4 regions of the Pelagibaculum spongiae genome follow, and region 3 is predicted to be linked to each of the others. Evidence: predicted binding sites of a transcription regulator. Region 3 holds the regulator's gene; each other region holds the start of a gene.
The links. The regulator sigma-54, encoded in region 3, starts transcription at its own class of promoters, with help from an activator protein. The targets are predictions, from matches to a motif close to TGGCACNNNNNTTGCTNT.
Positions count from the first base shown of each region.

Region 1: the regulator sigma-54 is predicted to act here: its motif matches at 515-532, upstream of DC094_RS22520 (pilin).
Region 2: the regulator sigma-54 is predicted to act here: its motif matches at 1,093-1,110, upstream of flgB (flagellar basal body rod protein FlgB).
Region 4: the regulator sigma-54 is predicted to act here: its motif matches at 1,179-1,196, upstream of DC094_RS03065 (formate/nitrite transporter family protein).

Region 1 is NZ_QDDL01000001.1:1,244,865-1,247,073, reverse strand. Features, by position in the region: gene DC094_RS22520 (pilin) at 803-1,249, shown strand; gene DC094_RS05405 (sulfatase-like hydrolase/transferase) at 1,312-2,209, shown strand, end outside.
Region 2 is NZ_QDDL01000007.1:114,336-116,544, reverse strand. Features, by position in the region: gene DC094_RS15880 (chemotaxis protein CheV) at 1-81, shown strand, start outside; gene DC094_RS15875 (CheR family methyltransferase) at 82-930, shown strand; gene flgB (flagellar basal body rod protein FlgB) at 1,158-1,598, shown strand; gene flgC (flagellar basal body rod protein FlgC) at 1,601-2,029, shown strand; gene DC094_RS15860 (flagellar hook assembly protein FlgD) at 2,041-2,209, shown strand, end outside.
Region 3 is NZ_QDDL01000001.1:578,701-580,909, forward strand. Features, by position in the region: gene lptB (LPS export ABC transporter ATP-binding protein) at 1-231, shown strand, start outside; gene DC094_RS02555 (RNA polymerase factor sigma-54) at 501-2,009, shown strand; gene hpf (ribosome hibernation-promoting factor, HPF/YfiA family) at 2,025-2,209, shown strand, end outside.
Region 4 is NZ_QDDL01000001.1:697,488-699,696, reverse strand. Features, by position in the region: gene DC094_RS03070 (esterase/lipase family protein) at 1-132, opposite strand, end outside; gene DC094_RS03065 (formate/nitrite transporter family protein) at 325-1,137, opposite strand; gene DC094_RS03060 (glycine-rich domain-containing protein) at 1,358-1,891, opposite strand; gene DC094_RS03055 (TauD/TfdA family dioxygenase) at 1,910-2,209, opposite strand, start outside.

The DNA.
Region 1 (2,209 bases), 670 kb from region 3:
GTTGCACGGAACAGCCGTAGGCGTGACCTGCAACGTGACCATGGCGCAACAAACGCCAACGGTTGATGTATCCATCAATGACCATGGCGCAACAAACGCCAACGGTTGATGCATCCCCCAATGACCATGGCGCAATTAATTCCAACGGTTGATGCATCCACCAATGACCATGGCGCAATTAATTCCAACGGTTAATCTATTCACCAATGACCGCAAAACGATTTCGACATAATGTTTGTCGGGCGTTTATGGCCAACCCCGAAAGTTGCAGGTCGCGCATAGCGCTCCGTGCAACCTACGCGGGCAAACAATTAACCCCGCACCTGATCATCTATAACGTTTCCTATCGACCAAAAGCGTCACCTTCCCACCATCCAATGAATTAAAAATCTGCCACTCGTTACCGCTCATACGCTTTTTTTATACGACCTAATCTGACATAAAATTTTCTTTGCCTAATAAAACTAATGGCAACATGATCTTGATTTATCAGTTAATAGTCAGCTTTAACAATTGGCACAACTCATGCCCTATCAATTTCAGCACACAAGCCCGCATTAAAATTACAGGGAGTTATTTTTAATAAAGGTGGGTCAGGAAGTTTAAATTTTGAATCGTGTTTATTTAAGGGCGTCTAAACAAGCCCCTCTTAAATTAAAAACCTTCAATTAAATAACCACTCTAGCCACTGGCCAAATATGTAAAAAACATATCGTTAGTTTTGTTTGCCAATAATTTGAAACGCAATAAAAAATTACCTTTATACGTCTCTATATAAATTTTGCACCTGGAGCATCAACACATGAAAATGAATCAACTGAAAAACGCTAAGGGTTTTACCCTAATCGAATTAATGATCGTGATTGCGATCATCGGTATTTTGGCATCGATTGCAGTGCCTGCATATAGTAACTACCAAAAGTCTGCGCGCGCCGCCTCATTAGTGACTGCCGCTGATGCTTTCAGAAGTGCGGTTGATGTTGCAGTTCAAACTGGTGAAGTACTCACTGCATCAGCGTTGGCTTTAGGCAGTAATGGCCTCCCTAGCGCTTCCAACTTAACCGTTGATGCAAATGTCTCGACAGCTACAATTTCTGCTGGTGTTTTAACTTTAACTGGCGCTGCAGCAGTAGACGGCGCAACTTTAATTGTTACTCCTATGGTGTCTAATGAAAATGTAACATTTTCCTTTGCTGGCACTTGTACTTCTACAGGTAGTGGTGCACTGAGTTTCTGTAAAGGAATCTAACTTGTATATGGCAGCCATTCGATTGGGTGGCTGTCAATATTCTAATTGGGCAAAGGTTGTTCGTGAGAAAGTATTTCATTAGCCAGTGGTTCTGTTTCTCAAGTATTTTGGCCGCTGCATTCCTATTAGCAAATGGGCAGTTATATCAAATATCTTCCATTGTTTTCTTCTACGGATATTTCACAGAGCTAAAGTATCAATCACTGTTTTTTTTATTGATTTTTTTACTTTTTTCTAGCACTGCTTCACTTAGCAGAAAATTACGAACAGATCACAGCAAAGTAGCCATAAAAAAGTCTTGGTTAGTAGTGTTTTTGTTTTGGATATTGTTGTTTTTAACATTAGCCAGCTGGGGAAGCTACAGAGTTTTAGATGCACACCTTGATCCTAGTTCCTTGAGCATACTTCTTGAAAATGGTGTGCAGCTATTTTTGCATGTCATAGACTTTTTGGGATGGACTCTGCTGCTAGGCATGACTCTGCTATTGCTAATTGCAATACCAATGAGTATTGCTTTTTCAAAATCAAGGTTGATGAGCTGGCCAGGATTGCAGTATTTCTCGATATTTATCATTGCAATGGTTTTTGTTATTCAATGGGTATTGCCCCAAATGTGGGCTTTGCAGCCTAACCAGCGAATTGTATTAAAAAATGGGCAGGCATATACAAAGGAAAGCTTTCTGGAGCATGTCAAAAACCAGAGAAGCGGCTTGTTTAGTCACATTCATTCCTATTTAATTCAATTAATTAGCCCGAGACCTGCGATAGTACCTGAAGATATTCAAGTGTCTTACCAAGAAATAATAAGTTTGGGAGATTTTAAAAATCTTCAAGACGAAAAAATAACAGATGGTCACATTGAAAAGCCCAACGTAATTATTATTTTGATAGAATCTTTGCGAAAAGATGTATTTTCATTATATGGTGGTGCTCAAATAGTTATGCCGGCGACGGAACAAC
Region 2 (2,209 bases), on a different contig from region 3:
GCCAAATTCCAACCAGACGAACTTGCTGGGGCGGTAATGAAATATGCGGATAGCAAAAAAATTATGGAGCAGTCTAGGTAGATGCCTTTAAGTCAAAAATCTCTGGAAACCGGTAGTGGTGCAAAAGCTTACCAGGAATTCCGGCAATATCTGGAGCGAGTCTGCGGCATTGAATTAGGTGCAAATAAAGCCTATTTGGTGAGTAGTCGTCTTTCTGAAATTGTTCGCCAGCAAAATATGACGAGCCTTCAGGCGCTGGTAGATCGTTTGAAGTTGGGGCGTGATTTAACGCTGCAAAAATTAATTGTCGATGCGATGACCACGAATGAAACCCAGTGGTTTCGTGATGGCTATCCATTTGAAAAACTCAAAAAAATGCTTGAGCCTAGCTTAGCTAAAAATACTATCTCGCCATTACGAATCTGGTCGGCTGCTTGTTCCAGCGGCCAAGAACCCTATTCGATTGCGATGGTGCTAAGCGAGCTTAAAGCGAGCTGGCCTGCATTGAATCGGCCGATTCAGATTGTCGCCACCGATATTTCTGATCAAATGCTCGGCATTGCTAAAAAGGGTGTTTATAACACCTTGGCAATTAGAAGAGGCTTACCAGTAGCTCGATTAAACCGCTTCTTTAAAGAAGTCGACAATGGTCATATGGAAATTTCTGCTGACGTGCGAAAGATGGTTAGCTTCGAGCGAAAGAATCTATTAGATTCTTTTGTATCGATGGGGCAATTTGATTTGATTTTTTGTCGTAATGTACTGATTTACTTTACCCCAGAAAATAAAGCAGACATTATTCGGCGAATGGCGGCACAAATTAAGCCAAATGGCTATTTCGTGCCAGGTTCTTCAGAATCGTTAACTGACTTTGATGATATGTTAACCATGCAAAACTTGGTTCCGGGCATTGTTTACCAGAAAAAATAGTTCTGACTGATTCAGTCATTTTTTTTAGCAGTCCTTCCCAGCATTCGCTGATTAAAAGGCAGCGGCATTTTTTTGCCGCTGCTTTTTTTTATGGCTATTAATCTAGAAAATCTTCTTTTGTTTTGATTGCAATCTATTGAAAAAAAATAACAAAACCCTTCTTGGCACATTCTTTGTAGTTATCTCTTTGTAGTTCTCATGATTAGCAATTGAGTGGAGAGGCGAAGATGGCGATCGGTCTTGATAAAGCACTGGGTATTCATGCTCAAGCGTTGCAGGTTAGGGCGCAGCGGGCGGAGATGTTGGCTTCAAATTTGGCCAATGCGGAAACACCCGGTTACAAGGCGCGCGACATCGATTTTCGCCAGGCATTGGCAGGTGCACAGCAAAATATAGTTAAGCCTGCCACTTCAGCTAATACCGTGAGTGCAATGAACCAAACACACCAGAGTCATATTGCCGGTAATGCAATAACCTCAAGCAGTTCATCTCTGGAAGATGCCTTTATGCGCTATCGATTGGTGGATCAACCATCGTTGGATGGTAATACCGTCGACCCACATAAAGAAAAAATGCAATTTACTGAAAATGCCATGCAGTACCAGACTTCTCTGCAGCTGTTGAGCGGTAAAATTAGCGGCTTGCGCCGAGCCATTAAAGGAGAATAGCCATGTCCTTGAACCGAGTAATGGATCTCGCTTCAACGGCGATGAGTGCCCAGTCACTGCGATTGAACACTACCGCCAGTAATTTGGCGAATGCCGATACCGTTAGCAGCAGCGTTAATGAAGTTTATCGCTCTCGCCAGCCAGTATTTAGCACGATTCATAACCAAGAATTGGAAAAAGAAATGTCGGCCTTGCGGCCAAATGGCGGTGTTGAAGTTTTAGGTGTAGTAGAAAGTGCTGCACCGCCTCGAAAAGAGTATCAACCCGATCATCCGTTGGCAGATGAGCAAGGTTATATCTTTCGACCTAATGTAAATCCGGTTGAAGAAATGGCCAATATGATTTCTGCATCACGAAGTTACCAGACCAATGTTGATGTCGCCGCAGCGGCGCGCGATATGTATCGCAAAACCTTAACACTGGGCCAGTAGGAGTTTAATTAATGAGTGGAATTGCCAGTTTACAGCAGCCGATAACACCCGATCGGGTTCAAGGAAACCAGTCTTCTACCGGCCAGACACAGACGCTAGGTCAAGATGCATTTTTAAAATTATTTACCGCGCAATTGGCGAATCAAGACCCAACCGATCCGGTAAAGAACGAAGCTTTTG
Region 3 (2,209 bases):
GCTGGTGTCGATCCTATTTCGGTCAATGACATTCGAAAGATCATTCAACAATTACGCGACCGCGGCCTTGGGGTATTAATTACCGACCACGGTGTTCGTGAAACCTTGTCGGTATGTGAACATACTTATATCGTTAGCAACGGCCATGTAATTGCCGAAGGTGATGCAGAAACGCTAATGCAAAACCCTCAAGTTCGACAAGTCTATCTCGGTGATGATTTCAGTCTTTAATAGCTGCGATCTAACCATGATCATCGATACCGTCGGGGCAGCATCCAACCAGTAGATTATTGATCATCTGATAATCGTTGTTTTTTGCTGCATCAACTGTGTATTCCGCTAAAAGCAACCCCATTTCTTACTATATGCAATTTTCATGACACAGTGCTTTGAAAACCTTATATTTCAATGCCTGAATCATAAAAATGACTAACGTGCAAGCTTGCTGAAACGCACCGAAAAAGGTAACTTTCAGTCATTGCAGTTTATGCGGGATCAGCATGAAACCTATGCTACAACTTCGCGTCGGCCAAAGCCTCAATATGACGCCCCAGCTGCAGCAGGCGATTCGCCTTCTTCAGTTATCTTCACTCGACCTACAAAGTGAAATTCAGCAGAATCTCGACAGCAACCCAATGTTGGAGCTGACCGAAAATGATGCTGAACCATCGGTCAATGCTGAAGCAGACGCTGCCGAAACCGCGCAAAAAAATGAATCTGAGAGCGCCATTGATAACTCGGTTGATTTGAGCGCTGCCACAGAAATTCAACCAGATTTGCCGGTCGACACCCAATGGGATGATATCTACCAAAGCTCATCACCTTCTAGCTCTGGCCTTTCTCGCTCTTCCGCCCAAGACAATAGCGACTTTGAAAGCAATGCCGCTGCCGATGAAGATCTACAAAAACATTTGTCATGGCAAAGTTCGGTCGCCCATTTCAATCCTAAAGATGAATTGATTGCCGAAGCAATCATTGAGTCAATTGATGAGCAAGGTTATCTGCAGACCAGCTGCCAAGAGATTCTCGATACGGTCAATCAACAATTGAAAGAGCTGCTCCCTGCAGATGAATTAGAATTGCTGAACTTGGATGAGATTGAAGTGATTCGCCATCGTATCCAACAATTTGATCCGATTGGCTGTGCTTCTATCGATTTGCGCGATTGCTTGATGGTCCAGTTAAAACGGCTCGATTCAACTATCCCTTCACGCGCCGATGCGATCAATATTGTTGACCGCTACATGAAATTACTCGGCAGCCGGGATTATCGTCAATTAATGCGGCTAGCTCGTATCAAAGAGCCACAACTCAAACTGGCGTTGGAATTAATTCAAGGGTTAGACCCAAGACCGGGTGGCAATATCGCGACGAATAACACCAGCTATGTGGTGCCTGATGTTTTTGTCAGCAAGTGCAATAACCGCTGGATGGTAGAATTAAATCCGGATACGGCACCAAAAATTCGAATCAACGATGGCTATGCCTCTTTGATTCGTCGCGCCGATAACAGCCGCGACAATTCATTTTTAAAAGATAATTTACAAGAAGCCCGCTGGTTCTTAAAAAGCCTTGAAAGCCGCAATGAGACACTACTCAAAGTGGCTACCGACATTGTTCAACACCAACAAGGTTTTCTAGAATATGGCGATGAAGCAATGAAACCATTAGTGTTGCACGACATCGCAGAATCGGTAGGAATGCATGAATCAACCATCTCTCGAGTCACTACTCAAAAATTTATGCATACCCCTCGCGGGATTTACGAACTAAAATATTTCTTCTCAAGCCATGTTAATACCACCAGTGGTGGCGAGTGCTCTTCTACTGCGATTCGTGCCTTGATTAAAAAGCTGGTTGCTGCAGAAGATGCCAAAAAACCACTGAGCGATAACAAAATTGCCGAGCTATTAAAAGAACAAGGTATCAAAGTTGCCCGACGCACTATCGCTAAATATCGGGAATCTTTATCGATACCACCCTCCAATGAAAGAAAACAATTAATCTGAACAGGAGCAGAAGCTATGCAACTGAACATCACAGGGCACCATTTGGAAGTTACTCCCGCGTTGCGCGAACACATTGAGGAAAAACTTGATAGAATCCGCCGCCACGGATCCAAGATCAGTAACACACATGTTGTCTTGAACGTTGAAAAAGGTCGCCATACGGCTGAAATTCAAATGAACGTAGAAGGCGCTCAACTAGT
Region 4 (2,209 bases), 120 kb from region 3:
ACCCACGCCTGGGTCCCACACCACATCACCAGATGCTTTATTCTTCAACCGGCTGCCCATTATCCCGGGCACAAAAACCACGGCAATCGCACCGGTTTTACACTTGCAGCCTTCAATTGTACAAATTGCCATTGGCAGGTTTTCCGTGTCGTCCTTGACCCGAATACTTTATCTGGCAATAAAAAGGTTTGGCTATAGCCAATGTCTGATAAGTGTGTGAGATATTTGCTTGATTTGCAGGTGGTAGAAAGTTGAGGGGAGGTAATAGGTTGATCACAAAGGTTAGAGCGATAAAGGCCCAGCGAAAGCTAGGCCCTGATTGTATTAGGTAAGTTGACGCGTTGGATTGGTTCTAACGTGAGTTAAATACAGCGGTAGGCCGACCAGCAAGAAACCGCCAACCAGATTACCTAATGCGGTTGGTAATTCGTTCCAAAGTAAATAATCCATTACGGTAAAATCACCACCCATAATCATTGAAAATGGGAACAAAAACATATTAACAATTGAATGCTCAAAGCCCATAAAGAAGAACAGCATTACCGGCATCCACATAGCCATCATTTTGCTACCGGCAGAAGTAGAAATCATTGCACCGACCACACCCATTGAAACCATCCAATTGCACAGCATGCCACGAACAAAAATAGTTAACCAACCAGCAAGGCCATGTTCTTGATAACCCAGTGTGCGCGACTCACCAATCGCTGAAACCTTAGCTGCTATTGCACCACCATCAATGCTGTAGCCGTAAGTTAAAATAAAGGACATTAAAAAAGCAGTGACTAATGCACCTGCAAAGTTACCCAAGAATACTAAACCCCAGTTTCTTAAAACTTGGCCAATGGTAACGCCAGGGCGTTTATCTAACCATGCAAGAGGCACTAATGTGAATACACCGGTTAACAAATCAAACTTCATTAAATAGAGCATGATAAAACCAACCGGAAACAATATCGCTCCAAGAATTGGCATGCCGGTTTTAATCGCTACGGTAATTGCAAAAATGGCAGCTAAACCAAGAATGGCACCGGCCATAAATGCTCGGATAATAGTATCGCGGGTCGACATATATACTTTAGATTCACCAGAATCGACCATTTTGGTAACAAATTCACTCGGTTCGATATAAGCCATAGCTACTTTCTCTTATTTTTATTAATGCGCTAATGGGGGATGTAGCAGGAGTTATGCCAGAGAGGTTTTCTATAAAGCATTTTGATTGAATAGTCGTTTTTTGTAACTAATTGGAACCGAGGAGTGGTACTGGCTGTTTTTTAGAAGATGCGCCTGCACTACCGTGGGTAGTGCAGGCTGGATTAAGCGTTAAGTTGGTGCAGAGTACATTTAAATAAATTTAATTATCAGGAGACATGGAAGGACAGGCATGCCAGCAACGGTTTTCACAATCATGCCAGCAGTCAGTGTGTTCATCTCTTGCCATAGGCTCATTAAATAAGCTTTGGTACATATCTTGGCAGCTATAAAAAGAAGTCTTGAGATCAGTTGCATCTTCATCGCCTCGCATGCCGAAATATGGATAATGATGCATGTAGTGGCCAAAAACTTCATCACAATGTTGCACGTAAGCACGAGTATCTAAAATATGAAAATGCCAGAACTGGTCCATGATTTTATTGGGTACGATACCCTTGCCAAACTTTAGGCACATTGTCAGGTAGCGCTTATATTCAAGTTCGGCACTTTCGCATTGGTTAAGATCCCAATCAAGGCCTTCGTCTTGCTCTTGTAATTTCATTTTAATCATTGAAAAATCTAGCGCAGCAATTTTTTGATGGACGCCTTTCGCAATAAGTTCTTGAATTCGAATGTTTGATATCTTAGCAGGTAAAACCAGTTTTTTTGCCAAATGGATGGTAGCAGTTTGCATGGTAAACTCCTCAATTTATCAAATAGCTTTAAGCCAGTGTCGTGTTAAATGTCGCTCCTTGTTGCCTTCAATTGCAGTTCTTCCATGTAGCATTCGTCGGTTATTAATGACTAATAACTGCCCAGGTTGTAGCTTGAATTTAATAGGTTTAGAAATTTTTATTAGCTGGGTGAGTTTTTTAACAGCAGGATGAGATCGATCTTGTTCATTAACCAACCAAAATGAAAAGTAAATGTTGAATAGTTTACTTTCAGTTTGAGTAATTAATGGGTGAGTGCTTTTATCCTGGTCAAAAACCTTGTGCTCGTACAGGTCAAT